3 regions of the Serratia sp. HNCC26DJ244 genome follow, and region 1 is predicted to be linked to each of the others. Evidence: predicted binding sites of a transcription regulator. Region 1 holds the regulator's gene; each other region holds the start of a gene.
The links. Region 1 encodes CRP, which controls carbon source genes, mostly activating them, when cyclic AMP is high. Its sites were predicted from a motif close to ATGTGANNNNNNTCACAT; they were not measured.
Positions count from the first base shown of each region.

Region 2: a site for CRP is predicted at 6,006-6,023, ahead of msrB (peptide-methionine (R)-S-oxide reductase MsrB). Genes of this name have one in related genera too.
Region 3: a site for CRP is predicted at 3,613-3,630, ahead of AC2A06_RS01115 (beta-galactosidase). Genes of this name have one in related genera too.

Region 1 covers NZ_JBXUGO010000010.1:18,035-29,137, forward strand. Annotated here, with positions in the region: gene AC2A06_RS10055 (LysE family translocator) at 1-459, opposite strand, end outside; gene AC2A06_RS10060 (hydrolase) at 607-1,587, shown strand; gene AC2A06_RS10065 (YheU family protein) at 1,584-1,817, shown strand; gene AC2A06_RS10070 (phosphoribulokinase) at 1,910-2,779, shown strand; gene AC2A06_RS10075 (OsmC family protein) at 2,970-3,377, opposite strand; gene crp (cAMP-activated global transcriptional regulator CRP) at 3,821-4,453, shown strand; gene AC2A06_RS10085 (YccS/YhfK family putative transporter) at 4,509-6,581, shown strand; gene AC2A06_RS10090 (VOC family protein) at 6,637-7,023, opposite strand; gene argD (bifunctional acetylornithine/succinyldiaminopimelate transaminase) at 7,218-8,444, opposite strand; gene AC2A06_RS10100 (aminodeoxychorismate synthase component II) at 8,521-9,096, opposite strand; gene btsR (two-component system response regulator BtsR) at 9,099-9,833, opposite strand; gene AC2A06_RS10110 (LytS/YhcK type 5TM receptor domain-containing protein) at 9,833-11,103, opposite strand, start outside.
Region 2 covers NZ_JBXUGO010000003.1:253,088-264,190, forward strand. Annotated here, with positions in the region: gene AC2A06_RS04240 (YeaH/YhbH family protein) at 1-283, opposite strand, end outside; gene yeaG (protein kinase YeaG) at 423-2,357, opposite strand; gene AC2A06_RS04250 (MipA/OmpV family protein) at 2,805-3,554, shown strand; gene AC2A06_RS04255 (D-hexose-6-phosphate mutarotase) at 3,721-4,596, opposite strand; gene gapA (glyceraldehyde-3-phosphate dehydrogenase) at 4,804-5,799, opposite strand; gene msrB (peptide-methionine (R)-S-oxide reductase MsrB) at 6,146-6,547, shown strand; gene AC2A06_RS04270 (YeaC family protein) at 6,676-6,948, shown strand; gene pncA (bifunctional nicotinamidase/pyrazinamidase) at 7,037-7,669, opposite strand; gene ansA (asparaginase) at 7,687-8,703, opposite strand; gene sppA (signal peptide peptidase SppA) at 8,825-10,678, opposite strand; gene AC2A06_RS04290 (NAD(P)H nitroreductase) at 10,846-11,103, shown strand, end outside.
Region 3 covers NZ_JBXUGO010000001.1:260,000-271,102, reverse strand. Annotated here, with positions in the region: gene AC2A06_RS01120 (MFS transporter) at 1-295, opposite strand, end outside; gene AC2A06_RS01115 (beta-galactosidase) at 408-3,530, opposite strand; gene AC2A06_RS01110 (LacI family DNA-binding transcriptional regulator) at 3,673-4,764, opposite strand; gene AC2A06_RS01105 (hypothetical protein) at 4,992-5,540, shown strand; gene AC2A06_RS01100 (amino acid adenylation domain-containing protein) at 5,599-11,103, shown strand, end outside.

The sequences.
Region 1 (11,103 bases):
CAGTAGTGCACCGGAGATGATCAAAATAGAGTGATAGTACTGAACACCAGCCAAGCTAAAGCTGGTGACCGCCCCCAACGTCATCAACCAGGCTTTAGGGTTAAGGAATTGCAGTAATCCCCCCTGATATAACCTTACTGGCTCTGGCGGTGCCGCATCCATCTCCAATCGTTCATAAGCGGCGGTGCCCACTTTCCACGCCAACCATAATAGATAGAGGCTACCCAGGACCTTCAAGGTGATATGCAAAGCAGGATAAATTAAAAGTAAGCCCCCCACACCAAATGCCACCAACAACAAGATACTTTGCATCCCCAGCATGATACCCACCATCAGCCACAGAGAACGCATAAAACCGAAGTTGGCCCCGGAGGTGGTCAGTAATAAATTGTTCGGTCCTGGTGTAATCGCCGCAACCCACAGGAAACCTAATAACGAAACAAATAAACTCAGTTCCATGAAGTGGGTACTCCTCACCCAAATGCTTTTTTTGCCGTATGATTAGAGACAACAAGGCTACTGCTTGTCAGGCGCAGATGTCAGGGTATTGAAACTAACAGTGCGGAATTAATCACACAATAGCCACCAACGCGATTTTTATTCACTATGCATGAATCCTTTCGCCCTCTGATAGGGGCCAGCAATCCACATTTGCAAACGCTGTTACCGCGGCTGGTTCGTCGCCGCGTATTGCTGCAACCCCACTGGCAACGGCTGGCATTGCCCGATGGTGATTTTGTCGATCTGGCCTGGAGTGAAGACCCACAACTGGCGCGGGAAAAACCGCGTGTGGTGTTATTCCATGGGTTGGAGGGGAGTTTTTACAGCCCTTACGCCCATGGGCAACTCAATGCCTGCCGCAACAAAGGTTGGCTGGGTGTCGTGATGCATTTCCGTGACTGCAGTGGCGTACCCAATCGCAAACCACGCCTCTATCATTCAGGTGAAACGGAAGATGCCCGTTTTTTCCTACAGTGGTTAAGCAACAATTTTGGCGAAGTCCCGACGGCTGCGGTCGGGTTTTCCCTTGGTGGCAATATGTTGGCTTACTATCTGGCACAACAGGGAGACAGCAGCCTGTTACAAGCTGCAGTGGTTATTTCTGCCCCACTGATGCTGGAACCTTGTGCTATTCGCATGGAACAAGGATTTTCGCGTGTATATCAACACTATCTGCTGGACCAGTTAAAACAGAATGCTACGCGTAAACTCCTGAATTATCCCGGTACCTTACCACTGAATCTGGCACAGTTAAGTAAACTGCGGCGTATCCGTGAATTTGATGAAGTGATTACCTCGCGCATTTACGGTTTTACTAATGCCATTGATTACTATCGGCGCTGCAGCGCATTACCGTTATTGCCAAAGGTCACCCTGCCGTTATTGATTATTCATGCCAAAGACGATCCTTTTATGACCGATAAAGTGATCCCTGACCTTGCTCACTTACCGCCTAATATCGAATATCAGTTAACGGAATATGGGGGTCACCTAGGCTTTGTCAGCGGTAACTTGAGAAAACCGCAAATGTGGCTGGAACAGCGAATCCCAGCCTGGCTCACTCCTTTTTTGGAATCAGGCAAATGATTATCCCCTGGCGAGATATTGCTCCGGAAACCCTGAATAACTTGATCGAATCCTTCGTCCTGCGAGAAGGCACCGATTATGGCGAGCACGAACGGTCACTGGAACAAAAAGTGCATGATGTGGTCCGTCAACTGAAAAATGGCGAAGTGGTACTGATATGGTCGGAATTACATGAAACTATCAATATCATGCCGAGTAGTCAGATCCCCACTGAGCAAGAGAATATTTAGTCACACCAGCCTATGATTGACCAAAAAAATCAGGTAACAATGGATTATCGCTGAACAACGCCTATGCAGTTAATACGGAGTGACAAAACACCATGTCTGCCAAACACCCCATTATCGCAGTGACCGGCTCCAGTGGCGCGGGTACCACTACCACCAGTCTGGCGTTTCGCAAAATTTTTCAACAGTTGAAAATCAGTGCAGCGCAACTGGAGGGGGACAGTTTTCACCGCTATACCCGACCTGAAATGGATGCGGAAATCCGTAAAGCACGCGATCTTGGTCGTCATATCAGCTATCTCGGCCCAGAGGCTAATGACTTTAACCTACTGGAACAGAGCTTTATCCAATACGGTAAAAATGGCACTGGGCAGTCACGTAAATACCTGCACACCTATGATGAAGCCGTCCCTTACAACCAGGTACCGGGCACCTTTACCCCTTGGGAACCCTTGCCATCACCAACCGATGTCCTGTTTTACGAAGGATTGCATGGTGGCGTAGTCACCCATCAAATCGACGTAGCCAAGCATGTTGACCTGCTGGTGGGGGTCGTCCCCATCGTTAACCTGGAGTGGATGCAAAAGTTAGTTCGCGATACTGGCGAACGCGGTCACTCCCGTGAAGCCGTGATGGATTCTGTGGTCCGTTCAATGGAAGATTATATCAACTACATCACGCCACAATTTTCACGAACCCATATCAATTTCCAGCGGGTTCCCACCGTGGATACGTCCAATCCCTTTGCGGCCAAAGCGATCCCCTCGCTGGATGAAAGCCTGGTGGTGATCCATTTCCGTGGCTTGGAACAGATCGATTACCCCTATCTTCTAGCCATGTTGCAAGGGTCATTTATTTCACATATCAATACGTTGGTGGTACCTGGTGGTAAAATGGGGCTGGCAATGGAGCTGATTATGACGCCACTGGTGCAACGGCTACTGGAAGGCAAGAAAATCGAATAATATCGAATCATGTAGGTGGGCGACGATTAATCTCACGCCCGTAATACTCCGTTTCATCTGCAATCCAAGCGGGTGACACGCCCTATCGACAGTCTGCCGCAGACACAACGTTTACACAAAAATCGCCGCAGCCCAAAACGGCACGGCGATGCTTAGCGTTATTCCGTGTCAACATGACACAGAGTAGTGCTCAATCAACTTCATGGATTTCAAAACTGTGGGTAATAGTGGCCGCTTTGCCCAACATCAGGGAAACGGAGCAATATTTTTCGGCAGAAAGGTCTACTGCACGTTCCACCACCTTTTCGGTTAGCCCTTTTCCGGTGACAATAAAATGCAGATTGATGTGGGTAAACAGTCGAGGTGCCTCTTCACGGCGTTCTGAAGTCAGTTTCACCTCACAATCGCGCACATCATTGCGGCCTTTTTGCAAGATCGACACCACATCGATAGCGCTGCAGCCCCCCACAGACATCAACACAATTTCCATTGGGCTTGGGGCCTTATCACCCGCATTACCATCCATCAAAATCTGATGGCCGGAAGCAGACTCCCCCAAAAATGTCAGCCCTTCTACCCACTTCACTCTTGCCTGCATATTGTTCACTCCGATTATTTTTTAAAATCAACGTACGCTTTCATAGAGAAACTGACAACGAAACCTGACACTAATCATGCTGAAACGAGACAACACAAGACACCCGCCTCACTCTGTGCTACAAACACAGCTGCAATACTTTTTTCATGGCATCAATTTCAGGGATATATCCTAAGATCATTGGTGAGTTAATGGAACCTAGCTTGCAGCACTTAATACGAGTTAATATGCTAGTGTATAAGTGATTTTTTTACCCAGATTCGTTCAAAATGCCGGTAGGCGACAAACGAACGAGTCTACTACGGCTTGAGTGACAACGGGGATATACCTCACCTCAAAACCTGTTGATAGCCACAACTAAAACATCAGGCTATAAGCACGTTTTACAGGGAACTCTGACCCCTGTGATACAAGGCAGCGATAACAACAGAGGATAATAGCGCATGGTTCTCGGCAAACCGCAAACAGACCCGACTCTTGAATGGTTCCTGTCTCATTGCCACATCCACAAATATCCATCAAAGAGTACGCTGATTCATCAAGGTGAAAAAGCGGAAACTCTTTACTACATCGTCAAAGGTTCCGTCGCGGTGTTGATTAAGGATGAAGAAGGCAAAGAGATGATCCTCTCCTACCTAAATCAGGGGGATTTCATCGGCGAGCTTGGATTATTTGAAGAAGGCCAGGAACGAAGTGCCTGGGTAAGGGCGAAAAGTGCCTGTGAAGTAGCTGAAATTTCCTATAAGAAATTTCGCCAGCTCATTCAGGTTAACCCGGATATTCTGATGCGCCTATCTGCACAAATGGCAAGTCGCCTGCAAGTCACCTCAGAGAAGGTAGGTAACCTCGCTTTTCTTGATGTGACTGGCCGTATCGCACAAACCTTGCTGAACCTGGCAAAACAGCCTGATGCGATGACTCACCCGGATGGTATGCAAATCAAAATTACCCGCCAGGAAATTGGTCAGATCGTCGGTTGTTCACGTGAAACTGTTGGCCGCATTTTGAAAATGCTTGAAGATCAAAATTTGATTTCCGCTCATGGCAAAACCATTGTCGTGTACGGTACCCGTTAATCATTAAAGAAACGGCGCTGCAATGCGCCGTTCTTTGTCTGCTGAACAGCAAAACATGTGGCGCCGCCTGATCTACCATCCAGAAGTGAACTATGCCCTGCGACAAACGTTGGTGTTGTGCCTGCCTGTCGTTGTGGGTTTACTGCTGGGCCACCTGCAACAGGGGCTGTTGTTCTCGTTAGTGCCTGTCTGTTGCAATATCGCCGGGCTGGATACCCCCCATAAGCGTTTTTTCAAGCGCCTGATAATCGGCGGGGCACTGTTCGCTCTCAGCTGTGTTTTGTTGCAACAGGCGCTGTTGTGGCATATCCCATTACCCTTACTGATGCTTGCTATGGCGCTATTGCTGGGTGTCAGCGGGGAAATCAGCCCACTACATGCACGCTTGCTGCCCGCCGCACTGGTTGCGGCCATTTTCTCTCTGAGCATGGATGGCCTACCTATTTGGTATGCCCCGCTACTGTATGCCGTAGGCACTCTCTGGTACGGCCTGTTCACTTGGTTTTGGTTTAAATTATGGAAAGAACAGCCAATCCGTGAATCTTTAAACCAACTCTATATACAGTTAGCTGATTATTTTGAAGCCAAATATTCGCTGCTGACCCAACATACTGATCCTGAAACCGCGCTACCGCCACTGTTGCAACGCCAACAGCAAGTGATGGACCTGATCAGTTTGCTGTATCAGCAGATTAACTTTCTGCCACACGCCAATAATATGGAGCAAAAACGCCTGCAACGAACGTTCCAAGTGGCACTCGACCTGCAAGAACACATTAGTGTCAGCCTACACCAGCCAGAAGAAGTGCAAAAATTGGTGGAGCAGAGTCAAGCTGAGGCGATCATTCGTCGTAATGCTCAAGTAATCGCTGCACGTTTGCGCGTTGTCGCAGAAGATATCCTCTATCATCGGCACTCCCGCCTTTTTAGCATGAAACACGAATTGGCCGCGCTGGAGAAAGTGGCTACACGGCATGCTGATAATCCCGTTGGCCAGTTTTGTTACTACCATTTCAGCCGTATTGCTCGCCTGTTACGTACACAGCGTCCTCTTTATCGTCGAGACCTGATGGCCAACCAGTCACGGTTACCCTTCTGGCCTGCAGTGGTAAGCTATTTATCGTTCAAATCCAACGCACTACGCAATGCAGCCCGACTGGGGGTCATATTGGCTGTAGGCAGTAGCCTAGGCCTGCTGTTGCATCTGCCAAAACCCTATTGGATCTTACTGACCATCATGTTTGTCAGCCAGAACGGTTATAACGCTACACGAGTAAGAATACAGCACCGTGCCCTCGGCACCCTGATTGGGCTGGTGATTGCAGCAGGGCTTTTGCAACTGCAGTTACCAGAATATGTGACGCTAAGCATTATGCTGGCAATCACCCTCACCGCTTATCTGTTCTTGCGTAAAAACTATGGGCTGGCAGTAACCGGATTCACCATTACCGCCGTCTATACCTTGCAAATACTGGATCTCAGCGGCAGTCATTTACTGATACCTCGGCTGATTGATACCTTGATTGGTTGTGTGTTGGTCTTTGGTGGAACGATCTGGTTATGGCCACAATGGCAAAGCGGTCTACTACGCAAAAACGCTCACCAGGCGCTGGAACAGGATCAGGCCGCATTACGTTTATTACTGGAAGAACAAGAGCCGGACCCAAGCAAACTGGCTTATGCGCGGATGCAGGTAAACCAGTCACACAATGCCTTATTTACTTCGCTCAATCAGGCAATGCAGGAGCCGGGTTTTGAATCAAATTATCTGGCAGATATGCGTTTGTGGATCACCCACAGTCAGTTTATTGTCGAACACCTCAATGCCATGACCATTCTGGCCCGTGAACATTACATGCTGACACCCCAGTTGGCGGAAGAGTATCTGCAAAGTTGTGAAATCGCGCTGCAAAGTTGTCAGCAGCGGCTGGAATATGATGGCCCAAGCGTCAGCAACAGCGTTATGCGCCCACCGGTTTTACAACCCAATATGCCCATTAGCGAAATGGAACGTCACTTACAGCGTATTCTTTCCCACTTGGCGTTAATGCATACCATCTCTTCGCTAGCTTGGCGCCAGCGCCCACATCATGGTCTCTGGCTAAAACGGAAACTACGGGATAAGTGACTAGGCTAAACTCTGGATAAAAAGCCGCTAACAGCTCTTTGTCAGGCCACGGTGTCTATACGGGTATTTGATTAGCAATTTCGATCAAATTATTGTCGGGGTCCCTAATATAGAGTGACATAATTGAGCCGATAGCCCCCGTCCTCTCTATCGGCCCTTGTTCTATTGTTACCCCTAATTTAACTAACTCCTCAACAACTTGCCGTAGGGGTGTCGCACAGATAAAACACAAATCGGCGGATCCGGGCGTCGGATGGCCTGCATTAGGGAGAAACTCCTCACCGACCTGATGCAGGTTAATCTTTTGCTGCCCAAAGACTAACGCTTTGCGGTTCCCCCGAAAGGTGACAATATCAAAACCAAGAACCTGATGGTAAAAGTCGCAACTGCGTTCGACACTGTTAACGGTCAAGACTAAATGGTCCAAGTGTTCTATTTTCATCTTATGTCCTCGTCTGTCCATCACCCATCAAAGCAATGATGCGTCATGTTACCCTCAACTTTGGTTAAGTATTCCAAAGAGAAGAACATGTCGCATCATCGAATTAAGTTGGAATTGAGGTTCCAAGCACATTCACCGCCTTGTTAGACCAGTCTACCGCCATCTTCTTGTTCTCGGCCGACTTGTCTTGACGATTATTGGTTGCTGGCATTCACCACATCCTGTACCGCCAATTCAAACAGCGCCATACCTTTATCAATATCTTGCAACTCCACCACCAGGGAAGGTGCAAAACGGATCACATTTGGCCCAGCATTGAGGATCATCAAACCACGGGCTGCTGCCGCAGTAAGAAAATCTCGCGCTTTGCCGTGGTATTCCGCCTTCAACTCTGCGCCAATCAATAAGCCCATGCCGCGAATATCACTGAAAATAGCGTACTTCTTATTAATCGCCTGCAAAGCGCGTTCAAATACGCCCCGGCGTTGTTCAATGCCACTCAACACTTCCTGCGTATTGATAACGTCCAATGCGGCTTCTGCCACTGCGCAGGCCAGTGGATTACCCCCATAAGTGGTGCCATGTGTACCCACCTGCATCACTGCGGCAATCTCCTCAGTGGTCAACATCGCACTCACCGGGAAGCCGCCCCCTAGCGCCTTAGCGGTAGTCAGGATATCCGGGGTAACATCGTAATGCATATAGGTAAACAGCTTGCCACTACGCCCCATGCCACTTTGCACTTCATCAAACACCAGCAACGCCTGATACTTGTCGCACAATTCACGCACCCCTTTGAGGAACGTCGCATCAGCCACCGTGATACCGCCTTCCCCTTGTATCGGCTCCATCACCACCGCACAGGTGTGATCGTCGATTACCGCTTTCACTGCGGCCAAATCATTAAACGGTACATGGATGATATCCGCGGGCTTCGGGCCAAAACCATCAGAATATTTTGCCTGCCCACCCACGGAAACCGTAAACAGCGTGCGACCATGGAATCCATTATTAAAGGCAATAATCTTGGTTTTATAGGGGCTGTGGCGAGTGATGGCATAGTGACGAGCGAGCTTGAAAGCCGCTTCATTGGCTTCAGCGCCGGAGTTGGCAAAAAACACCCGGTCAGCAAAGGTAGCTTTGATCAGCTTGGTTGCCAAACGCAATGCGGGTTCATTGGTGAATACATTGCTGGTATGCCACAGGGTTTCACCCTGCTGTTTTAACGCGGCGACCAGTGCGGGATGGCAGTGTCCCAACGCCGTTACCGCAATCCCCCCCGAGAAATCAACATACTCTTTCCCTTGCTGATCCCACACTCGGCTGCCTTGGCCTTTTACTGGCACAAACTGTGCGGGTGCATAAACAGGCAGGATCACCTGATCAAAAGTACTGCGATTGACGACGGTTTTTTCGCTCATTACTGGCTCCAGACGAATAGCTATCAAGTGAAAATATAATCACAAAATATGCATAAAAAACCAAGCGAGAGCAAACTTAAATTTTAAGGAAATTATCCAACAGTTGATGCCCCTGTTCGCTCAGAATGCTCTCTGGATGAAATTGCACCCCTTCCAGAGCCAACGTGCGATGGCGGATACCCATAATTTCATCACGCTCACCATCACGTTCACTCCAGGCGGTCACCTCAAAACAATCTGGCAATGTGGCGGCATCCAATATCAGCGAATGATAACGGGTAACCGTCAACGGATTATTCAGTCCCTTAAAAACGCCCTGCCCAGTATGGCGAATAGCCGACGTTTTACCATGCATCACCGCCCGCGCACGCACCACATCAGCACCAAACGCCTGACCGATCGCCTGATGCCCCAGGCAAACCCCGAGGATAGGTAATTTACCGGCAAAATGGCGGATAGCCGCCAATGAAACACCCGCCTCATTCGGCGTACAGGGGCCGGGGGAGATCACCAAATGCTGCGGAGCCAACTGCTCAATATCGGCCAGTTGCAGTGCATCATTACGCTTAACCCGCACTTCTGCTCCCAGCTCGCAGAAATACTGATAAAGGTTATAAGTAAAAGAATCATAGTTATCGATCAGCAGAACCATAGTTATCTCAATTTAGAAACGATACCCAACTCTTCTTTCAGCGATTTCAGATAACGACGGCTAACGGGTATGGGTTCCCCCACCGACATAATCATTTCTGCCGCGCCACTCTCTTCAAAACGGATCTCTTTAACCTGCTCAAGATTGACCAGATATTGCCGATGGCAACGTACCAACGGCGTGCGATTTTCCAAGGTGCGTAATGTCAGTTCAGTGAAGCACTCCATGCCATCATTACGCACCACATACACCCCCGTTGAGCGGGAACGAATGGCAATTACCTCGTCGAAGCGCAACAAATAAATCCGGCTGTGGCCGGTACAGGGAATGTATTTCAGATAACCGGCGCTCTCTTCCAGCGCTTCAATATCCTGCGGAGCACGGCGTTGATGTAAACGCTGCAGTGTTTTATTCAACCGTTGAGGCTCAGCAGGTTTCAGTAAGTAATCGAACGCATGCTCTTCAAAGGCCCGCAGTGCATATTCATCATAAGCCGTCAAAAACACGATATAGGGCATACGATTGGGGTCAAGCATACCCACCATTTCCAAACCGCTGATTCGAGGCATTTGGATATCGAGAAATACCACATCCGGTTGCAAACGGTGGATTTGGCTAATCGCCTCAATGGCATTGGCACACTCACCAATAACGGTGACCCCCTCTTCCGCTTCCAATAGATGACGCAGGTTATCACGCGCAGAGGGCTCATCATCAACAATCAATACTCGCAACATCAGGCCACCCTCGCCAATGGCACATGCAGGGTAATACAGGTAAACATTTCAGGCTCACAAGAAACCTGTATACCGTAACCCTCGCCATAACGGACACGGATACGCCGATCGACCAGATTCATTCCCAGTCCGCTACCTGCGGTGGGTTTACCGAACAATCCCGCATTATCCGTCACCTGCAACAGCAAGTGTTCCTCCTCCTGCCGGGCACCGATATCAATACGCCCTACCCCCAACAGATGTGATGTCCCATGCTTAATCGCATTTTCTACAATCGGCTGCAGTGAGAAAGCCGGCAACTTCGCCGCCAATAACTCTTCAGGCAATGAAACTTTGATCTCCAACCGTTCAGCAAAACGGGCCTTTTCAATCTGCAGATAAGCGTTCACGTGTTCAATTTCATCAGCCAATGTGACTTCATCATCTGAGCGCTTCAGATTTTTGCGAAAAAAAGTGGAGAGATACTGAACCAATTCACAAGCCTTCTCACCATCACGGCGAATCACCGCCACCAGGGTATTCAAGGCATTAAACAGGAAATGTGGGTTAACTTGGGCATGCAGCAGTTTGATCTCTGACTGCGCCAATAGCTGTTTATGACGCTCATATTGTCCGGCCATGATTTGCGCCGACAGCAAGCTGGCAATCCCTTCGCCAAGGGTACGATTAATGGTACTGAATAGTTTGGTTTTGGGCTCATAGAGCTTGATAGTCCCAATCACTCGCTGATTCTCACCCCGCATAGGGATCACTAAGGTTGAACCTAATTTACAGTTGGAGTTAATTGAACAGCAGAAAGAGAGTTCATTGCCATCGGCGTAAACCACTTCGTTATTATCAATGGCACGCTGTGAATGAACGGAAGAGATAGGGGTACCCGGCAGGTGATGATCGGCTCCCATGCCGATAAAGGCCAACAACTTATCACGATCGGTGATGGCTACAGCGCCGATACCCAGCTCCTGGTAAATCACCCGCGCTACCTTCATACTGTTTTCTTGATCAAATCCCTGACGCAGAATACCTTCAGTACGTTCAGCAATTTTCAGTGCCTTGGAGGAGAATGCACTGGTATATTTCTCGAACATTGCCCGTCTATCCAGCAAAATCTGAATAAACATGGCAGCACCTACGGTGTTGGCAATCATCATCGGTAAGGCGATATGTTCCACCAACAGCAGCGCTTCCGGGAAAGGGCGTGCGACCAGCAGAATAATGGCCATTTGTAACACTTCTGCCGTTAATGCGACCCCCGCGACAAACAAAGGAT
Region 2 (11,103 bases), on a different contig from region 1:
CGCCACCTTGGGAGCGCTCGATACGGTCATTTTGCACAAAATGGTCGTTGCCTGGATGAACACGCTGACGTTTACCGCCAGAGCCTTGATGAAACATGGGTTCGCTGATATCGCCGCTAGGAATCGACACGGATTCCCCACTGTCTACGTCGGTGACCGAACGTTTATTGATGGCTTCAGCTATCGACTGTTTGATTTGCGACTTATAGCGACGCAAGAAGCGCTGGCGGTTCACCATGCTCTTGTTTTTGCCATTTAACCGTCGATCAATGAAATAGGCCATACATCCCCCAAACAACGTTGCCCGGCAAGCCATAAAGCATATACCCACGATCATTCAAGCTTGGCGTAATGACTCGCCCTTCCTTGGGCGCACGCGGTCACTTGAAACCACCGAGGTATATGACGTCATGTAGCTTACATCATGAAGATTTTCTGACCCGCAGATACCATTCGCACAGCAGGCGAACCTGTTTACGGGTGTAGCCTTTCTCCATCATACGGTCGACAAAATCATCATGTTTTTTCTGCTCATCCGTTGAGGTTTTGGCATTGAAGGAAATAACGGGCAGTAACTCCTCCGTATTCGAGAACATTTTTTTCTCGATGACGGTGCGCAACTTCTCGTAACTGGTCCAATTAGGATTGCGGCCGCTGTTATTGGCACGAGCCCGCAGGACAAAATTAACGATTTCGTTGCGGAAATCTTTTGGATTACTGATACCTGCTGGTTTTTCAATTTTCTCCAGTTCGGCGTTTAAAGACTCGCGATCAAACAGTTGACCGGTATCGGGATCACGGTATTCCTGATCCTGGATCCAGAAATCGGCATAGGTCACGTAGCGATCAAAAATGTTTTGACCATATTCCGAGTAGGATTCCAGATAAGCTGTCTGGATCTCTTTACCGATAAACTCGGCATACTTCGGTATTAGGTAGCCTTTCAGGTGCTCCAGATATTTTTCTGCCTGTTCTTGCGGGAATTGTTCACGTTCTATTTGTCGCTCAAGCACGTAGAACAAATGTACCGGGTTTGCAGCCACCTCGGCATGATCAAAGTTGAAGACCCGAGACAGTATCTTGAAGGCAAAACGGGTTGAAAGGCCATTCATGCCCTCATCAACCCCAGCATAGTCACGATACTCTTGATATGACTTGGCTTTAGGGTCGGTATCTTTCAGGCTTTCACCGTCGTAGACACGCATCTTTGAGTGAATACTGGAGTTTTCTGGCTCTTTAAGACGTGACAATACGGTAAAGCGTGCCAGAGTCTCTAACGTACCAGGGGCACAAGGGGCATGGGTTAGCTCACTGTGATCCAACAGTTTGTCGTAGATTTTGATCTCTTCGGACACCCGCAGGCAGTAAGGCACCTTGACGATATAAACCCGGTCAAGGAAGGCCTCATTGTTTTTGTTGTTGCGGAAAGTGACCCATTCTGACTCGTTAGAGTGCGCCAGAATAATGCCGCTGAATGGCAGGGCAGAGATCCCCTCAGTACCGTTGTAGTTACCTTCCTGAGTGGCGGTCAGCAGAGGGTGCAGCACTTTGATCGGTGCCTTGAACATCTCGACAAATTCCATAATACCTTGGTTGGCACGACACAAGGCACCGGAATAGCCGTAGGCATCCGGATCGTTCTGGGCATAGTTCTCCAACTTGCGGATATCTACTTTACCTACCAAGGCAGAGATATCCTGGTTATTCTCATCACCGGGTTCAGTTTTGGCGATAGCTATCTGTTCCAGAATGGATGGACGAACCTTCACTACTTTGAATTTAGTGATGTCACCACCGAATTCATGCAGACGTTTGGCTGCCCATGGCGACATAATGCTGCCAAGATAACGCCGAGGAATATTGTATTCCTGCTCCAGAATAGTGGCGTCTTCCTGTGGGTTGAACAGGCATAATGGGTGATCGTTTACCGGGCTACGTTCACCATTAGCACTCAGCGTGTAAATAGGGACACGTTGCATCAAGTCTTTTAGCCGTTCAGCAAGGGATGATTTACCACCACCTACTGGGCCCAACAGATAAAGGATCTGTTTCTTCTCTTCAAGTCCTTGTGCGGCGTGTTTCAAGTAAGAAACTATCTGCTCGATAGCTTCCTCCATGCCGTAGAATTCCTCGAATGCAGGATAACGTGCGATGACCCGGTTGGAAAACAGGCGTGACATGCGCGATTCAAGCGCGGTATCCACCATGACTGGTTCACCGATAGCCATCAACAGCCGTTCTGCTGCATTGGCATATGCACTGCGATCTTGCCGGCAAATGGTAAGAAATTCCTGCAGTGTGAACTCTTCGTCCTTGGCTGCTTCGTAGCGCTGACGATAGTGGTCAAATATGTTCATGGCGATGCCCGTCCTTTCGTTATTAGCACAGGTTAAAAAAGGAGCTGGTGTTTATATTGTGGCTCCTGAAAGTGGGAAGCATAACTGAGTACAGCAACTCGTATGCCAACATGATAGATTTATTATCGCGAGTTGCGCTTTATTCAACCGACCTCAGGATAAATCCACCTTCCGATATAAGTCTAGTTGCATACTGGAAAATTTCCTGCATCAATAAAATTTTTTTTAAGCCATATCAATGACTCACTCGCTGTTACTGCGGAGAGACTGGAGGGGCGGCGTAGAATAGACGAGAAGTAGGGGCTAATTCAGCAGAATAAATGAGCGTTATCTGCTCATTTATTGACTTATAACTGTTTTTTATTGTAAATATCACACACGGAAACATATTTTCACATAAACTATTTACGTTATGACATTTACCTTTTTTATGTATGGGAAAACATCGTGAAAATACCTTCATTAAAAACATTAGCGATTATTGTTGCCGCGGTCACTTGTGCTCACAATGCTCAGGCAGGAACTTGGTCACTGGGTGCTTCAGCATTGCTCACACCTGGCCCTTATCGTGGTTATCAGGACCGCGTTTATCCCGTTCCTATTATCAATTACGAAGGGGAAAACTTTCACTTCCGTTCATTGATGGCGGGTTATAACCTGTGGCGCGACCAGCAAAACCAGTTAAGTGTTATCGTACTCTATTCGCCGCTGAATTTTGACCCCGATGATAGTGATGACGATCGTATGAAGCAGTTGGATAAGCGCCGCAGTACGTTAATGGGCGGTATGGCTTATTCATATAATGCTGATTGGGGAACAATCCGCAGCACCTTGGTCGGTGATGTGTTGAATAACAGCAATGGCCTGATAGGCGATGTGGCTTATCTATACCGCTTCCAGACAGGTGACTGGCGTATTATCCCTGCGCTGGGGATGACCATGAATAGCTCAAACCAGAATAAATATTATTTTGGCGTTAATGGTAATGAGTCACGCCGTAGTGGTTTCAATACCTATACACCGAGCAGTAGTGTGTCACCTTATCTTGAACTGACCACCCAATATCAAATCAACACCAACTGGACTGGCTTCTTCACTGGGCGTTACACCAGTTTGGCCAGTGAAATTAAAGACAGCCCAATGGTGGATAAATCCTATTCCGGTTCGCTATTGACAGGGATTTCCTATAGTTTTTAATGGTGTTGTGCTCTTTTTTAGTGCGCTGTTGCACTAAAAAAGGGCGTTAAGAAGTAGGCTGCTTGGCTACCACTGAGATGCAGGTTACTGTACTGCGTGTTTTGCCATCCCCATAGTAAACCAGCAAGGCGAAAGCAATGGATAGCTTTCACCTCGGTTTATTAACTCAACGATTTTTGATGCTGCGGATTTTAACTGCCAAACGGGCAGGCTGTTCGTGGGTAACCAGCAAGGGTTTGGTGACACGAGCCGTTTCTACGCAGACCATGGTTTTATAACCGTCATTCGGCATATCGGCCATGCTGCAAGAGAGTTCAACCCCTGGGTTCCAAGCGACAACATCACTGATATGCTGGTGATTCACTTCAATTGTGCGCTGCAATACCGGGTCTTTAATCAGACTAGTGGCAGCTGGCTGGGTATAGATACGGTCTGTCCGACCGGTAAATTCCAGTTCACCCACCTGATGCGCTTCAATACCTTCTGCTACTTTATCAATAACGTGTTCACCTAAACCGGCAACTTTAATCTTGTCAATATCCCCGATTTGGAAATAGGAATGGAGTGCGGCGGTAGCTTGATAGTCACCTTGCGACTCTAGCGCGATATCGCATTCGGTACCGAACTTAAAGTGAGCCGTCAGGCTAAAGGCATGTGGCCACAGTTTTCGGGTTTCTGCATTATCCTGCAATTTGAAGGTCAGGCTGACATTTTCTTGATCTTCATCATAGGCGACTAATTGCCAAGGGACATTACGGGCAAATCCGTGGGCCGGGTTATTGACTGGGCCAAACCATGGCCAACAGATGGGTACACCGCCACGGATAGCGACTCCAGCTTTGAAGGGGGTATTGTTACTTAACCAGATGACGGGCTGATCTTCATTGGGTTGCCAAGCCAGTAAATGTGCGCCTTGTAAGGTGATGGCAGCCCGAGTTTTAGGATGAGAAACCACTACGATGGGTAATTCATCCAATTGGCGCAGGCTAATAGAAGGGGATAATTGCTCGGTAACGGGCAAGGTGAAAATTTTTTCGTTCATGCTAAGGCCTCTATTCGGCGCAAAAACAGAGATATCTGTCGCCTAAACTGCTGCAAACAGTTGCCAGATTGCCCACTCATTTACAAGACGCAACTTAGATAAATGGTCAGATCGGGCTGTACAGTTGACGACACTGTGGTTGGTAAGAGGACAGGTACAAAAAGGGCGACACGAATGTCGCCCTTATAATCAACACCACATCTACGATTACTTGGAGATGTGAGCGATCAGATCCAGTACTTTGTTTGAGTAACCGGTTTCGTTATCGTACCAAGAAACCAGCTTCACAAAAGTGTCGCTCAGAGCGATACCTGCTTTGGCATCGAATACAGAAGTCAGTTTCTCACCATTAAAGTCAGTAGAGACCACTTCGTCTTCGGTATAGCCCAGAACGCCTTTCAGTTCGCCTTCAGAAGCGGCTTTGATAGCAGCACAGATTTCTTTGTAAGAAGCTGGTTTTGCCAGGCGAGCAGTCAGGTCAACCACAGACACGTTAGGAGTAGGAACGCGGAACGCCATACCTGTCAACTTGCCGTTCAATTCTGGGATAACTTTACCAACCGCTTTAGCTGCACCGGTAGAAGAAGGGATGATGTTCTGAGCCGCACCACGGCCGCCGCGCCAGTCTTTATGAGACGGACCATCAACAGTTTTCTGAGTTGCAGTTGTTGCGTGAACAGTAGTCATCAGTGCTTCAACGATGCCAAACTTGTCGTTGATCACTTTAGCCAGAGGGGCCAGGCAGTTGGTGGTGCAAGATGCGTTAGAAACGATTTCCTGACCCGCGTAAGCCTTATGGTTTACGCCCATAACGAACATTGGGGTATCATCTTTAGATGGCCCAGTCAGAACCACTTTTTTAGCGCCGGCAGCGATGTGCTTACGTGCAGTTTCGTCAGTCAGGAACAGGCCAGTTGCTTCAGCAACGACGTCAACATTGACTTCGTTCCACTTCAGGTTAGCCGGATCTCTTTCTGAGGTACAACGGATGGTTTTACCGTTAACAACCAGATGGCCGTCTTTAACTTCTACTGTACCGTTGAAACGGCCATGGGTAGAGTCATACTTCAGCATGTAAGCCATGTATTCTGCATCTAACAGATCGTTGATTGCAACGATCTCAATGTCAGAACGCTCTTGAGCAGCACGGAAAACAATGCGACCGATACGGCCAAAACCGTTGATACCTACTTTGATAGTCATATATTCCACCAGCTATTTGTTAGTGAATAAAAGGTTGGTTGTAGAATTACCAAAACCTTGCCAAGCGTCAAGCGGAATCGTGTCAATTGTTGCTGCAAATCAAAACCTAGTGCCTGTTTTGTTCGCTATTTGCACACACAATTTGCGCTTGGTCTCCGCTTGATATGGGGATAAATTATTAAGTATAAAGATAGTAAATACAATATGTGTGATTAAGATCACGTCTTATCGCTACACACATCACATCCGCTACAGTCTAGGTTAAAAACCCTCTTGGTGTTGTTGTTTTTTTGTTATTATTGAGTTTTGTTTTGGTTGGTGATGGTAAAGGGCGGAAATCGCACAAATGACTAAAAATCAATTGCGCACGGAGTTGAATGACATTCAACACCATGTGACGCAGCAACAGGGGACTGAAGCGCCTTTTTCGGGCAAATTGTTGCATAACCAGCGTGAGGGCATGTATCACTGTTTGTGCTGTCACGCGCCGCTGTTTTACTCCGCCAGCAAGTATGATCCAGGCTGCGGTTGGCCAAGCTTTTATCAGCCCGTTTCTGCTGATGCCATTCGTTATCTTGATGATAATTCACACAATATGCAACGTGTAGAGATCCGCTGTGCCAGCTGCGATGCTCATTTGGGGCATGTTTTCCCGGATGGTCCACAGCCAACGGGGGAACGCTACTGTGTCAACTCTGCCTCACTGAGTTTCACTGATGACAACAGTGGCGAGCAGACGCTGGGTTAACAGGTGATTCTCCGTCATAATTCGAGTAGACGGCGGGAATAGGTGGCAAGCGGGTCTATGTGTATCAAGAATTAACAAAATCGATTCAGCTAGCTATCGGTTATTATCATCTAAAGGAAAACTGACTGATGGAAGTAAAAGACTTGATTGCTTGCATGACGCCGGAAATTTATCAGCGTTTGCGCCAGGCGGTAGAACTGGGTAAATGGCCCGATGGGGTCGCGCTGACAGCAGAACAGAAAGAAAACAGTCTGCAAGCGGTGATGCTCTGGCAATCAATGCACAATGTTGAAGCACAACATATGAGTATTGGCACTGATGGGCAGATTGTGATGAAAAGCAAACAGGAACTGAAGCAGCAGTTTATGGCAGAGCCGCTGGTAAAATTGAAACCACAGTAGCAAGCGAACCTCCCCGAGGTTGTTAGTGCTACAGGGCAGCCCACCGGGGAGAGTGAAGGGGATAGTGCTGGGAATAGTGCAGGAGATATTAGCGGTTGATAAATTGTGACAGCGTCACCAATTTTGCCCCCGCTTGCTGCATTTCCGCTAAAGCACGTTGGCTATCTTCGGGCTGCAAATTGACACCACGGCAGCCATCAATAATCACCTGAGTTTGATAACCCAGGCTCAATGCATCTAATACGCTGAATTTTACGCAGTAATCAGTGGCCAATCCCATCACTGCAAGTTGGGTAACACCGTGTGTTTTCAACCAACTATCCAAAAGGGTTGAGGTGCGGTGGCCGTTATCAAAGAAAGCACTGTAGCTATCAATGTTAGGATCTTCCCCTTTACGAAACACCGCTGCGATTTGTTGGCGCTGAAGCTGAGGGTGCAGTGCGGCCCCCGAGCTATGCTGGACGCAGTGCACTGGCCACCAGACCTGTGGCAAACCTTCAAGTTCACCCAAGGTGCCCACGGGTGCGTTAGCATGAATGGCAAAGCTGCGATGATTAGCCGGATGCCAGTCCTGGCTGGCAATAACCGGTTCGTTGCGCGCACCACAAGCGTCAATCGCCTGATTGGCGATGGCAATGGTGGCATCACCTTCGGCTACCGCTAACGCGCCACCGGGGCAAAAGTCATTTTGTAAATCGATTAATAACAAGGCGGACTTCATCTCAGCTCCAATAGGGGTTAATCTGCCACGCTCAGTTCACCACGTAGATCCTGCTGCATCAGGTTGCGGATCTCCTCGGGTGTCAAGGGTTGGCTCAGCAGGTAATGCAGCTTGGTTAATGCTGCCTCCACGGTCATATCAAACCCGCTAACAACGCCTGCATGGGCCAGCGCATTACCGGTAGCATATCCCCCCATATTGACTCTACCTGAAATACATTGGGTCAGATTCACTACTACAGTGCCACGTGCTGAGGCATCGCGTAGCTCATCCAACAATTCGGCTTTTTGTGGGGCATTGCCCACACCATAGCAGCGCAGAATCAGGGCTTTTACCGGTTGTAGCAGAAAATTACGTACCACCGCGGCAGAAATACCCGGATAGATAGTGACTACGCCGATCGGCTGTGGCGTGATGTTATGTACCACCAGTTCCCCACGGCAAACCGGGGATGGGATGCCTGTCTGACGGCGGATGTGGATCCCGGCTTCCAGTAACGGGGGCAGATTAGGCGAGGCAAAGGCATCAAAACCATCGGCATGGGCCTTGGTGGTACGGTTACCGCGAAACAACTTATTATTGAAAAACAAACTCACTTCATTGACTGGATAATTGGCCGCCAAGTAGAGCGAATTCAATAGGTTGGTTTGACCATCAGAACGCAATTCAGCCAAAGGAATTTGTGACCCTGTCACAATCACCGGTTTGGCCAGATTCTCCAACATAAAAGAGAGCGCAGAGGCGGTATAGGCCATGGTGTCAGTGCCATGCAGGATCACAAAGCCATCGTATTGATCATAATTCTTTTTAATATCGTCAGCGATGTGCTGCCAATCTTCTGGCGTCATATCGGAAGAGTCAATCAATGGCACATATTCATGAATGGTGAAGTTTGGCATCTCTGGCCGATGGAATTCTGGCATCAGTGACAGTTGGTGCTGTAGATGCCCGGATACCGGAATATAACCCTGCGTCGAGCGCTGCATACCGATAGTGCCGCCTGTGTAGGCGACGTAGATGGATTTTTTTTGCATAGTATGGCTCATATGACCTGCTAATAGAGCAAATTATAGGGAGATGGTAACAAAAAAAAAGCCCGACGACTTTGTCGGGCTAGAGATTTATCGCCATGCTGAATGAGCCTAGGGATAACAGTTAGCGAACTTCACCGCAGGTCAGGCAGATAGCATAACGATGTTGCGGGTCATTAAGGTTGCTGAAGAGGCCAGGCTGCTCCGCCGCAGCTTTTGCCAGCGAGTTCAATGGTGCTGGCAGCATTGATTGAATCATGGTTGGCAGCATGGCGTGAATAGAGACATTAAACTGGCTAAGCAGGATATCCGCCAGACTTGGGTTATCAACAAACCAACTGAGTTGCCAGTGGGTCAGTTTAGCTAACTCCGCCGCTTTTTTCACTGCATCATCAAAGTCACCCAGTTGGTCCACCAGGCCATTTTTCCTGGCATCACTACCCAGCCAGACGTGGCCCTGAGCAACTTGATCGACCTGTTCTGGGGTCATCTTGCGAGAGTCAGCCACCAGCGTGATGAACTTTTTGTAACCATTCTCGATGTTCTGTTGCATCATTTGCGAGAACTCAGCGGGTAGTGCCTTGGTGACGGCGATATCCGCCAATGGAGACGTCGCCACGCCATCAGTATTGACACCGATACTATCGAGGGTGTTCTCAAAGGTATTGATCACGCCAAAAATGCCGATGGAACCAGTGAGAGTGCTCGGGCTAGCAATAATATAATCTGCGGGTGCGGAGACCCAATACCCCCCAGAAGCCGCCATCCCCCCCATAGAAACCACCACCGGTTTGCCAATAGCGCGAATGGCCACCAATTCTGAACGAATCACTTCTGAAGCACTGACGCTGCCACCAGGGCTATTGACGCGCAGTATCACGGCTTTGATGTTGGCATCGAGACGGGCTTGGCGTAATTGTTCTGCGGTGGTATCGCTACCAACATTACCCGCCGTTTGTGGGCCATCCATGATTGGGCCACTAACAAAAACCACGGCGATCTCTTCCCCCAGTTCAGCGGGGGATTGAGGTTGGTAATCGTAGATACTGACGGAATTGAAGTTATTATTGGTTTTATTCCAACCAAAGGTTTTCACCAATTGATTTTCAATGACGGGGCGGGAAGCGAGCTCATCCACCAGTTTGCTGTTCAAGGCAAACTGTGCAGTATCTCCCCCTGCGGCTTTGAGGCCGTTGATGATATCGGCAGCACCAGGGAACAGTTGGTCTGGGGTCAGTTGACGATTGGCCGCTACCGTATCCAGGTAGTTTTGCCATAATCCGCCAATCCAGCGGCTATCAGCTTCACGTGCCTCTGGCGACATATCGTTACGAATCAGCGGTTCTACGGCAGATTTATAGGTACCCACGCGGAAAATGTTGGTGGTAACCTTCACTTTTTCCAATAACGCTTTGTAATACAGATTATTGGTGGCAAAGCCATGCAGGTCTACGGCACCAAGTGGTGATAGATAAATCTTGGTGGCGTAGCTGGCGAGGTAATATTGTGTCTGGTTGTAGCTATCACCTATGGCATAGATCGGTTTACCGCTATCGCGGAATTCGCGCAGGGCTTTGCCGATATATTGCAACGAGGGTTGGTCGGCACCGACAAAGTCATTTAATTGCAACACCATTCCGGTGATGTTCTTATCGTCCTTCGCTTTGCGAAGGGTATCCACCAAATCAAACAGCGAGTTTTCTTGCTGACGATTACTGGATGTACCCAGTAGTTCACGCCCTAATAGACGGAAGCGGTTATTGACGGCTGGGCTATCAACCACAGTGCCTTTCAGATCAACCAATAGTGCCCCGCGGGGGATTTCCATTGAGACATTATTCTGAAAGGTGAGATAAATACCCACGCCAATCAGGATCAGAAAAATCAGGAACAAGTTGAGGATCAACTCCCTGACAAAATTGATTAGATGCCAGGTCCATCTGAAAATACCGGCAATAAATCGCCACAATGTGCGCATGTGCTCTCCAAAATAGGGTGGTATACGCCGCTATCGTAATGAGTGGTTAAACAAATGTCAGCTTTAACTTTTTAATTCGCTGGTTAAAGAGAGTATTGCAGAAACTGTCACTCTTTGTTGGGCTATGCTAACGTGCGTGAAATAAAAATTGTTATTAGGAATGAATCATGGACGCACTGGAACTGTTACTCAACCGCCGTTCGGCATCGCGCCTGGTAGCACCTGCACCTGAAGGTGAAGTGCGTCAGAATATCATCAATGCAGGCTTACGGGCTCCAGACCATGGTGCACTGCAACCCTGGCGCTTTGTGCTGATTGAGAACCAGGGATTAGTGCGTTTCAGTGAACTATTGCAGCGCGCGGCCCAACAGGACCAACTGGGTGAAAGCGCCATCGAGAAAGCCAAGCAGATCCCTTCACGCGCG
Region 3 (11,103 bases), on a different contig from region 1:
AAAGTGGGCCAAAAACATAGATAAAGAACGGCGCGAATAACACCAACATCCCGGTGATAATCCACAGCAAATGCTTTTTCAGCCCCAACTTATCTGACAGCAAACCAAAAACCGGCTGGAACAGCAATGAAAAGAAAGAGATTGTCGCAAAAATAATGCCAGTGTCCCCTTTGCTGATGTTATTAATATCATGCAGCCAAATGGGGAAGAAGGGGAAATAAGCACCCATGATAAAAAAGTAGAAGAAGAAAAACAGCCCAAACATCCAAAAATTAGTATTTTTCAAATAGTACATGGCGAATTCCTTACGCAACAACCCTACCGCGCGTTGAAGCTAACCTCAAATACACGGCAGGGTTTATCTATGAATAATGTTAGTGATAAATACTGTTTAGCCCTGCTGTATGTTATTCAGCGTACTGCCAAACCAACGAATAACGATAATGTTCGGCATCCAAGATAAAATCAGGGCTTACGCTCGGGCTCCACGAGTCATCGCCGCCAACCCCCATATGGAAGCCATCAATATTGACCCACACCCCCTGCTCCTCATGCAACAAATGCTGATGCGAGGTATCGGTTAATTGCTGTTGGCTATAACGGCTGAGGCCAAAGTGGAAATCCCCCAGCCACTGCCAGCGGCCAAAATTCAATTGGCGCGTATGGCAACGCAGCCCATTCTCGGTTGGGAAAATATATGGCGTATGTAACGCTGAAAGCGGTCGTGTCCAACGCCCATGTTGAGCAGAAAGCTGACGGTCAGGATAGTTTTCATGTGGGCCTAACCCCAACCAGGTTGCCTGTTCAGCAACTTCGGCAAGTTGACAGCTCAAGCCGATGCGCGCTGGTGATGGAATTCCGTAGCTAACATCAACGTTTACATCAAGATGCAGTTTACCCAGACGGTCAATTAAATAGGTCTTACGGCTAATAAACAGAATGATGTTTTGGCCGCTATCACTATCATCGCTATAACTATGACCGCTATAACTATGCGTTGTGCAGATCTGCACACCTTGCGCTATCAAATCGACTTCACATTGCAGCAAGCTCGTTTCTAGCGCATACATCCCGGCTTTCTTCCAACGTTCAACCCAAGCATTGGGATCGATGCGGGTGGTCTCACTCACGCCAATATCATTATCCAGCGGTGCACGGGTAAAGTTGTCGCATAATGGCGTCAACAGTGTGGCTTTTCCATCCTGCCACCACTGCTCCAACAAACCAGTTTGCCGATTGAACTGCCAGCGTTGTGTGCCCCACTCAATGCTGAAGGTATTATTGGTCTGGTTCAGCCGTGGCAATTCCCCCTGCAGATGATTGTTTTCCCTTGGCAACATTAATGGCCGCGTTAAACGCCACTGGTCCCAGGCACAACGGTGATGTTCTGCAGACCATGCTGTGGCCTTTATTTGGCGAACCTCCACATTCAACCACAACTCACCTCCCCCATTCAGTTCGGGAATGTGACCCAGCACTATCTTCTGCCTGGCTTGTGCCGGTAATGCAAGTTCGACATCCCCCTCAGCAATCGGTTTGCCATCCAGGGTTAAGTGCCAATACAACCGTTCATTATCACTGGTACGGAACAAATACTCACTGCTCACTTCAACCGTCAGCGGAAACTGCTCAAGCAACTGGAACTGGAAAAACTGCTGAGCGCGCTGCGCTTCGAACAGAGCCGGGTGTGGACTGCGATCGGGAAATACCACACCGTTCAAACAAAATTGACGATCATTGGGGGTATCACCGAAGTCCCCCCCATAAGCCCAGTAAGGTTGACCGTTATCATCAAGGCGCGTTAAGCCTTGGTCGACCCAATCCCAAATAAATCCCCCCTGCAAACGGGGATGTTGACGAAAAGCTTGCCAATAACGGTCAAAACCGCCAAAGCTGTTCCCCATGGCATGAGCATACTCACACAGGATCAACGGGCGAGGTTCATCAGGTAAACCGATCCATTTCTTGAGCGACCATTTCGGTACAGTTGGGAAGGGCTGATCCTGCTCCACTCGTGCATACATCGGGCAAAGAATATCCGTTGCTGCCGTGTTGGCCCCGCCACCTTCATATTGTACCGGGCGGGTAGGATCCTGGCTTTTAACCCAGCGGTACAGTGCATCATGGGTGCTACCATGACCCGATTCGTTACCCAGTGACCAGATAATGATACAAGCATGGTTACGGTCGCGTTGCACCATACGCGTCACGCGTTCACTCATGGCTGGCAACCAAACCGGATCATCGGCAATCCGGCTCATCGGCTGTAAACCGTGGGTTTCAATGTTGGCTTCGTCCACCACATACAGGCCATAGTGATCGCAAAGCTGATACCAACGCGGATGATTCGGATAATGGGAACAGCGTACCGCATTGAAATTATGCTGTTTCATCAGCAAGATATCCTGGCGCATTGTGGCCTCATCCATCACCTGCCCTAGTTCGGGATGGTGTTCATGGCGATTGGTACCACGGATCAACAACGGCTGACCATTAAGCTTCAACAAGCCGTTGCTGATTTCAACCTGGCGGAAACCCACGTCATAAGCCTCTGCCTCTACCAGCTCTCCGGTGGGCGATAGCAGCACGATTACGGCACGATACAGTTCTGGCGTCTCCGCACTCCATAACGCCGGTTGCTCCACTGGCAAGCGCAGCGTAGTACGGTCGTCATAAGCGCCCCGCTCATCGATGATTTCACTGCCGAAGCACTGGGTTTTCTCGGCAATCAGCCTCTCTTTACGCCACAGTTGCACCTGCACTCGGTGTTGCTGCGGTTGTTGGGCGACTACCGTTACAACCAACTCTCCCCGGCGGAAACTGTCGCTTAATGGCGTAGTGATATGGATATCACTCAAATGGCTGGCTGGTTTATGTAATAGGCTAACATCGCGGAAAATCCCGCTCATGCGCCACATGTCCTGATCTTCCAGATAACTGCCATCGCACCAGCGTAATACCATCACCGCCAGGCGGTTTTCACCCGGTTGCAGCGCGTGGCTGATATCAAACTCGGCAGGTAAACGGCTGTCTTGTGAATAACCAATCCATTCACCGTTACACCAAAGATAAAAGGCCGAATTGACACCGTCGAAAATAATCCGGGTTTGCCCCTGTGTTATCCACTCGTCATCAACACCGAATGTGAGCGAATAACACCCCGTGGGATTTTGTTCAGGCACTAAAGGGGGGTTAACCGGAATAGGATAAGTGACATTGGTATAAATTGGTGCGTCATAGCCTGCCATTTGCCAGTTTGAAGGCACCCGCATTTCATCCGCACTGTCCAGATCGTCATGTAGCCATGCTTCAGGCACCTGTTCTGGCTGGCTAAAGTAGCTAAACTGCCAAACACCATTTAATGAAATAGACTGTGATGAAGCCTGGTCATCTCGGGCATCTTGCTCATTACGCCAACTGCGAAATGGCGGGTGTGCTGGCAAGCGATGGTAGTGTGTACAGGCAGGATTCTCCCAGTCTCGACGAGATAAAACAGCACTGAGTGATTTCCCTAACTGAGATGAACTCATACATTCCCCAAAATGTTATCCGCTCACAATTAATTGTAAAATGAACAACAAGCATAAAGGTGTAAAGCAAATATCATGGGGAAATAGATGTCGGTCACATATTCAGCAAAAGGAGTGAGGGTTGAACCCCTCAGGTTGAATTTTATTTTTCGTCCAACGTGGCGATTTGACGAGCGATACGCAGCAACTCCTGAGATAAACTTTTCGGCGAGACATTTTTTTGATTCACTGCCGCTGTGGTATGCCTTTGCACCAGCGAGGTTGCCAAACGCAAAGAGCACCCATGAGACTGATGCTGCCCTTCCAGACACTGGACCAAACGTTTCACACTTTCCTGCCCTAACAAGCGGAAATCCTGCTTGATGGTGGTCAGCGGCGGGAAATAGTAAGCACTATCTTCGGTGTCATCGTAGCCAACCACCGACATTTGCGCCGGAACTTGCAACCCATACTCCTGTAATGCGCGCAGTACGCCTAACGCCATTTGGTCATTAGCCACCAATATTGCCGTCGGGTGTTTTGGCAAACTTAAAATCTGCCCAGCAAGCTGGTAACCGGAAGCGGCATCCCAATCGCCGTGAAACACAGAACAAGGTACCAATTGATGTTCGGCTAACGTCGCTAACCAGCCCTGATAGCGTAAACGACCGGAAATAGAGATCAGAGGCCCGGTAATCAGCGCAATGTCGCGATGCCCAAGAGCAACAACATGTTCGACGCCTCGCCGAGCACCTTCATAGGGATCAAACAAAATGCTAAACACCTCGGCATCGGGGTCTACGTCTAAAAACAGTGCTGGGATCTCGCCACAGGTTTGCACCATGGCATAAGCATCATCGGTTGTCAGGGGAACGTTAATCAACAAACCATCCACCCGTTGTGACAGCAGCTCATTCATCGCAGAGCGACAGGCCTGAATGCCAAGATCTTCCACCATGGAAATCACCACGTTAAAACCCAACTGGTTAGCCAGGGTTTTAATTGCCGATGCGATTTGCGAAGGTGCATGCAGTGCCAACTCGGTGGTGGCTAACCCCAGCGTAAAGCTCTGTTTACCCGCCAGCTGTTGTGCGACACGGTTTGGCACATAATTCAACGCAGCCATTGCCTGTTCGACCTTAGCGCGAGTTTTATCTGAAACATGTACGGCCCGATTTAATACCCGTGACACAGTCTGATACGACACCCCCGCATAGTCGGCGACATCATTAAGCGTGACAGATTTAGGCTTCATACAGTTTCTCGCATAGATTAATACTAAAAAATCAAGCTAATGGAGTTGAATCATAGCAGATTCAGTCTATCGATAGAGAAGCTAAACGTAGCAAGATGAAGGGGAAGTATTAGCTTCAGCAAGTACAGTTGCCCGGATATTTACCTCATCTTAACAATTATCTGGGAATAATATTAATCATTCTTATATTATCCTCTCTGGTCACATGGTAACCTATTGGTTCTGTTATGATGGGATTAAGTTTATTCATAGATAGTATTGCTGACTATCCCGTTGTACTTATCAATACATTATTACAGGGCACATGGATGTTGTTGCTGGTGGTTAAAAATAATCCATCTGAATTTGTCAGTAAAGCGGTGTATCGCCAGCCGACGGCGTTGGTTCAGCATGGTGTCAGAAAATGCCATATTGATGCCATCACTTATGGGCAATGTGCATTACTGGATGAAACCGTATTCCTCCCCCGTAGCCACACCATCAACAATTTAAACCAGGAGGTCAATCCCACCTGGCATGCAATGCCACTCCAGGCTCGTTTTTTTCTACGTTTGATGCGGGCAACCGGTTATTGGACAACATTAAAAACCATCCAGTATGAGTCCGCTCGTGCGACCTTACTGCACTCTCGTCTGTTGTGGATCCCGCTCTCCGTCGTGGTGACTTTGGGGTTGAACGTCGGATTACAGCTTTCGTTACACCCGTTACGACAATCTGCACAGCCGGACTCAGTGAGCGAATTAACGTTAGCGAGTATTAAAAAACACCCGGGCTGAGTAAACCTCACCACCGGGTAACAAAAAGTATTTTGTTATTTTAAGCAAGGAGCTACAAATGAATATTCAGTTAGCATCACCGTATACCAGAATATTTTGGACAGAATGGCAACTTGATCCATTGTCGAATAAATACAATATGATAATGGACCAAACTATTACTGGGTCACTGGATATCAATAAACTTGAGCGCGCCGTTAAATATCTGATTAATAAGTATCCTGTATTAGACAGTCATTTGGTTGAAGAGGATGGTCAGCTTTTATGGCGTAAAAATGCGCATACGCTGGTCACAGAGTTAGAAAAATGCGATAGCCTACAAGCTTTGGCAGCATTAGCCGCGCGCCCTTTCGACCTCAATAATGGCCCACTGTTTAGCTATGGTTATTATCATGATAAAGACAAAGATCTGTACGAGTTTGTCGTGGTCTATCATCATGTGATTATTGATGGGCTTTCAGTGGCTGACGCTTATGCTGAAATGTCGGATTATTACAATGACAATTTGATGACGGAAAATCATATTGTTAATGATAATTTTTTTTCGGAGAAGGTTCAGGAATATCTGTTTAAATTAAAAAACCTCTCCACTGCCAATCCGACAGAATTTTGGCAAAGTGCGTTGGCAGGATTGCCTAAAACGAACGACATTCCTTATATCCAGTACTTTGGGGAAGATTCCACTGAACGACAAGTAAAGTTCTATCTTCCAGTTAAAACATGGCAAGTTCTTAAATCGAATTTAAAACATACTAATGCATTTTTGGTGTTTAAAACTATTTGGGCTTTATTAATTGCCCGTTATTGCCAAAGCGAGGCAGTGCATCTTGCTTACCCGGTCTCGATGGAGAATGGTAGTCATCTGAGGTTAGGCGCACAGGTGAATACCGCGGTATTCCCTTTTTTTGTTCATCAAGACGATACTTTTGCTGATATTTATCAACGGACTTTGGCACACCACCACGATTTGAAAGCTAAGCCAGGGCTACGTTTTACTCGCTGGCCGATATATGAAGTGCTGAAAAGCACAGGGATACGACCCAACATCAGTTTTGCCCAAGCACATTTCAATGAGTTGACTCTGTCGCTGAGGGGATGCCAAACGCGCTGTCATCATCGGTTTGACCAGAGTCTGGCTAACGCTGAGCTCGTTTTGGAATATCAAGAACAGAACGATAATATCGCATTTCGTATCCGTTATGAGCCAGAACGCTTTGCGCCACAACAGATTGCCGCGATGGCTGAGCAGTTTCAGCAGTTATTAAACCAAGTCCTGTTGCACCCCGAAAAACCGTTAGCGAGCTTTCCATTGCTGACCCCAACCCAACAACGCCAGCAGCTAATCGATTGGAATCCCCCGCAGCCGGAAGCGATGATGGCAACAGGGACTTTACACCAGGCAATCACTGAACAAGCGCAAAAATACCCGCAACGCATCGCCTTGGTTGATGAGCAGCAACAACTAACCTACCTGGAGTTGGAGCAAAAAAGTAACCAGCTTGCTCGCTGTATCACGGAAAACTATCAGCGCATTGCGCAAAAAAGCATTAGCCCAGACACCTTGATCCCGTTTTGCCTGAACCGTGGCGTAGAGATGATCGTTACCATGCTGGCGATTATGAAAACCGGTGCCGCATATATTCCTTTAGAGCCTCAACTGCCCAAGCAACGTATCAGCTATATTCTGGCGGATAGTCATTGCCCAATGCTGATAACTGAACAGGCTTTAAAAGCAAAACTACAGGATATGGCGTTACCAGCAGCTTTGTGGGTACCGGATGCATTGGTCAATAGCAAGGCAGTGAGTGATGCACCTTTGCCTGTCGAGCACTCACCTCATCAGTTGGCTTATGCCATTTATACCTCTGGGACAACAGGGCAGCCCAAAGGCACCTTGCTGGAACACCAAGGGGTGCTCAATATGGTGCGTGGTTTTCAGGCGATGATCGGCGGTGCCGATAAAGCGCGCAACTGCCTGCAATTTGCCTCCGTAGTGTTTGACGCCCATGTGGCGGAAACCTACATCCCGCTGTGTGGCGGCCATACGCTGGTGGTGGCGACCGAGGAGCAACGTCATGATCTGCCAGCCTTATTGGCGCTGATTGAACGTCATCACATTGATTTTGCCCATTTGCCGCCAGCACTATTAAAGCTTCAACCGAACATTCCAGCTTGTTTATCACAAATTGTGGTGGCGGGGGAAGCGACATCTCTCACGTGCCTTGACCACTTCACGCAGCAAGGGCATCAGTTGTTTAATGCTTATGGCCCTTCAGAAGCGAGCGTGTGTGTCTCTATTAACCTTTATCGCCACAACGGGGCGAATAATATCGGGCGCCCATTGCCGGGTGTGCGCTTGTACGTGTTGGATAGCCAGCAGCAACCCTTACCCATCGGCGTACCTGGGGAGCTTTGTATCTCAGGGCTTGGGTTGGCACGGGGTTATCTTAACCAGCCCGAACTGATGGAGGAAAAATTTATTGCCAATACGTTTGCACAAGCGGACGAAAGCGAATTTCAGCGGCTTTACCGTACTGGCGACAAGGTGCGCTGGCTGCCGAATGGTGAACTGGAATATGTTGGCCGTAACGACGATCAGGTGAAAATTCGTGGTCATCGGATTGAACTGAGTGAAATTGAACAAGCCTTTGTTGCCGTGACGTCGGTTGCGCATTGTGCGGTAGTGGTTCGTGGGCAGGAGACGCCACGTATCGTTGCTTACTATGTCGCAGAGGTCACACTCAATGATCAATTGGTAAAACGTCAGTTAGCTGAACGGTTGCCAGATTATATGGTGCCAGCAGTATTGGTGCAGTTAATGGCGCTACCGTTGACCATCAACGGAAAACTGGATACGCAGGCGCTGCCTGAACCGGATTACAGCCAAGTTTGCGGTGATTATCGCATGGCAACTACCTATCAGGAAAAACAGTTGCAAGCCGTTTGGCAACAGGTGATGGGTCTTGAAGACATTGGGCTCAATGATGATTTCCTGCGATTAGGTGGCGATTCTATTACCGCGATCCGCTTGGTGTCGGAAATGCGCAGGATTGGCTTGGCATGCCGCACGCAAGATCTTTATCAATACCGTTCTATTGCCGCTTTGCTGGATAATTTGACCACTGCGGCCTTGCCCGATGCTGTGCTGCCTGAGCAGGGTAACCTTAGCCAAGCGATATCCTTGTCACCGACCCAACGCTGGTTCTTCGATCAAGCGTTTGAGCAGAGTCATTACTGGAATCAATCATTCCTGATCCGCGTACCTGAATTAGATTTGGGGCGTTTACAGCAGGCGATCAATACGTTGGTGGTTCACCATGATATGTTGCGAGCGCGTTTTACATTAGATCAGCAGGGTTCCCATCAGTATTACCAGGCTGAATTAGCCCCTCATCCGTTACGGTGTGCTCACCGAGCCACGCTGTCTGATGCTGAATTAGAGGCATTGTTCAGTCAGTGGCAGAGTGATTTTGATTATCAACAGGGCCCTTTGTGGCAATTCGGTTACGTTGATGGCTATCAGGATGGCTCTGCGCGTATTTTCTTCGCTTGTCATCATTTGATTATTGATGCGGTGTCTTGGCGCATTCTGGTCGAGGATTTACGTCGTTTGTATCTTGGCGAAGACTTGGTGTTAAAGTCTGCCAGCTATCGGCAGTGGGTGAATGCCTTACTGGATTATAAACCTGTCGATAAGCAAGAAGTGGATTACTGGCACTTACAGTGTCAGCGCCAGCACGATTACCGTAGTGATTTTGCGTTAAGTCATCAGGTTCACCTGCATTATGAGCAACTGGATACGGTGGTGACTGGCAGGCTGATGCAAATGAGCGATCAGGTAAATGACCTGCTGCTTACCGCATGGTTACGCACCTTGCGCCATTACAGCCATAGCAATAGCCATACGCTGATGCTAGAAAGTCACGGGCGCGATTTACCCTGCGGGCAAATGGATGTCGGGCGCACGCTTGGCTGGTTTACCGCGATGTACCCAGTAAACTTTACCTTAGCGGATAATCCACAGGCGGATATCGCCCAAGTACGTTCCGCTCTCGAAGCAGTACCGAACCATGGTATAGGCTACGGTGTATTACGTAATCGCGGCAACGAATCCGCGCTAGCCTTGCGCCACCCAGGGATAGTTTTCAACTTTTTGGGGCAATTTACCGACCAGGGTGGTGAATGGCAACTTCTGGCTGAACCCGCAGGGAAAAACAGCCATCCTGACAATACCAACCGCGAGCTGCTGATATTGAATAGCTGGGTGGCGAACCAACAGTTGTGTTTCCGCTTGGATGGTATGCTGACGGCATCGGTCTTAAGGGATGTCGCCCATAGATTCACCATTGAAATCAATCGGTTGATTGGTAACCATAACGAGTTACCGTGCATAATGGGCGATAAACTGCCCACAACGCTATGGGAGAAATTACAGCAACGCTATACACCGCAAGCGGTTTTCCCTTGTAATAGTTTACAACAAGGGTTTATCTATCATGCAGTTAGCCAACCGGACGATCCGAGTTATCGGGTGCAAATGGTGTTGGATTATCTTATCGAGCTAAACCCTACTGCCTATCGGCAGGCATGGGAAATGGCCATGGCGCGCTTCCCTATTTTGCGTACTTGTTTTAATTGGCAGTGGCAACCGTTGCAGGTGATTTGTGCAGAAGCGGCAATGGATTGGCAATATGTTGATTATCAACAACAGGTTGAGTGGCCATTGGCTCTTGAGCAGTTATGTGAACAACAGCTCACTCAGCCGTTTGATTTGCAACAACCAGGCTTGTTCCGCTTACGACTGGTGAAGATTAGCGAACAGCATTACTGCCTGGTTTATACCGTGCATCACAGCATCACCGATGGGTGGAGCGGCCAGTTATTGTTAAAATACGTACATCTTGCCTACCAACAATTACAAACAGGGCTGAAACCTGAGCGGCAACAGGAAATTACCTACCTGCAAGCACAGCGATACTATATGGCGCAGGCTGAAAACAGCCGAGCCTATTGGCAACAGCGCCAGCTTAACCAATGCCAGGCAAATGATATCTCTTATCTGCTTAGCGTGCCTTATGAGCCAAAAAGTATCACCAGCGTAGAACAAACCCTGTTAACGCGCCTGCTGCCTGCCGCTGTATTTTCATCGTTGCAGCAACTTGCACAGAACCAGGGGGTGACGCTGAATGTGATGTTGCAGTTTGTCTGGCATAAAATTCTGCATATATACAGTCGGCAGGAAGTCACTTTGGTTGGCACTACACTATCTGGCCGTAATCTGCCGATTGATGGTATTGAGGAAAGCGTTGGTCTGTATATCAATACGTTGCCGCTGAGGGTGGATTGGGATAACGATCACAGCTGTTTGCAGCAATTACAGGTCATTCAACGTTCGTTGAATGAGTTGGATGAATACAGCTATCAACCTCTGGCTGAACTGAGCTATGGCGGTGAGGCACTATTCCACACGTTGCTGGTGTTTGAAAACTATCCAAGCGTGGATATGCAGGCTATGCCGGTGAGCATTCGTGCTACCGCCGAGAAAACAGATTATCCCCTGAAT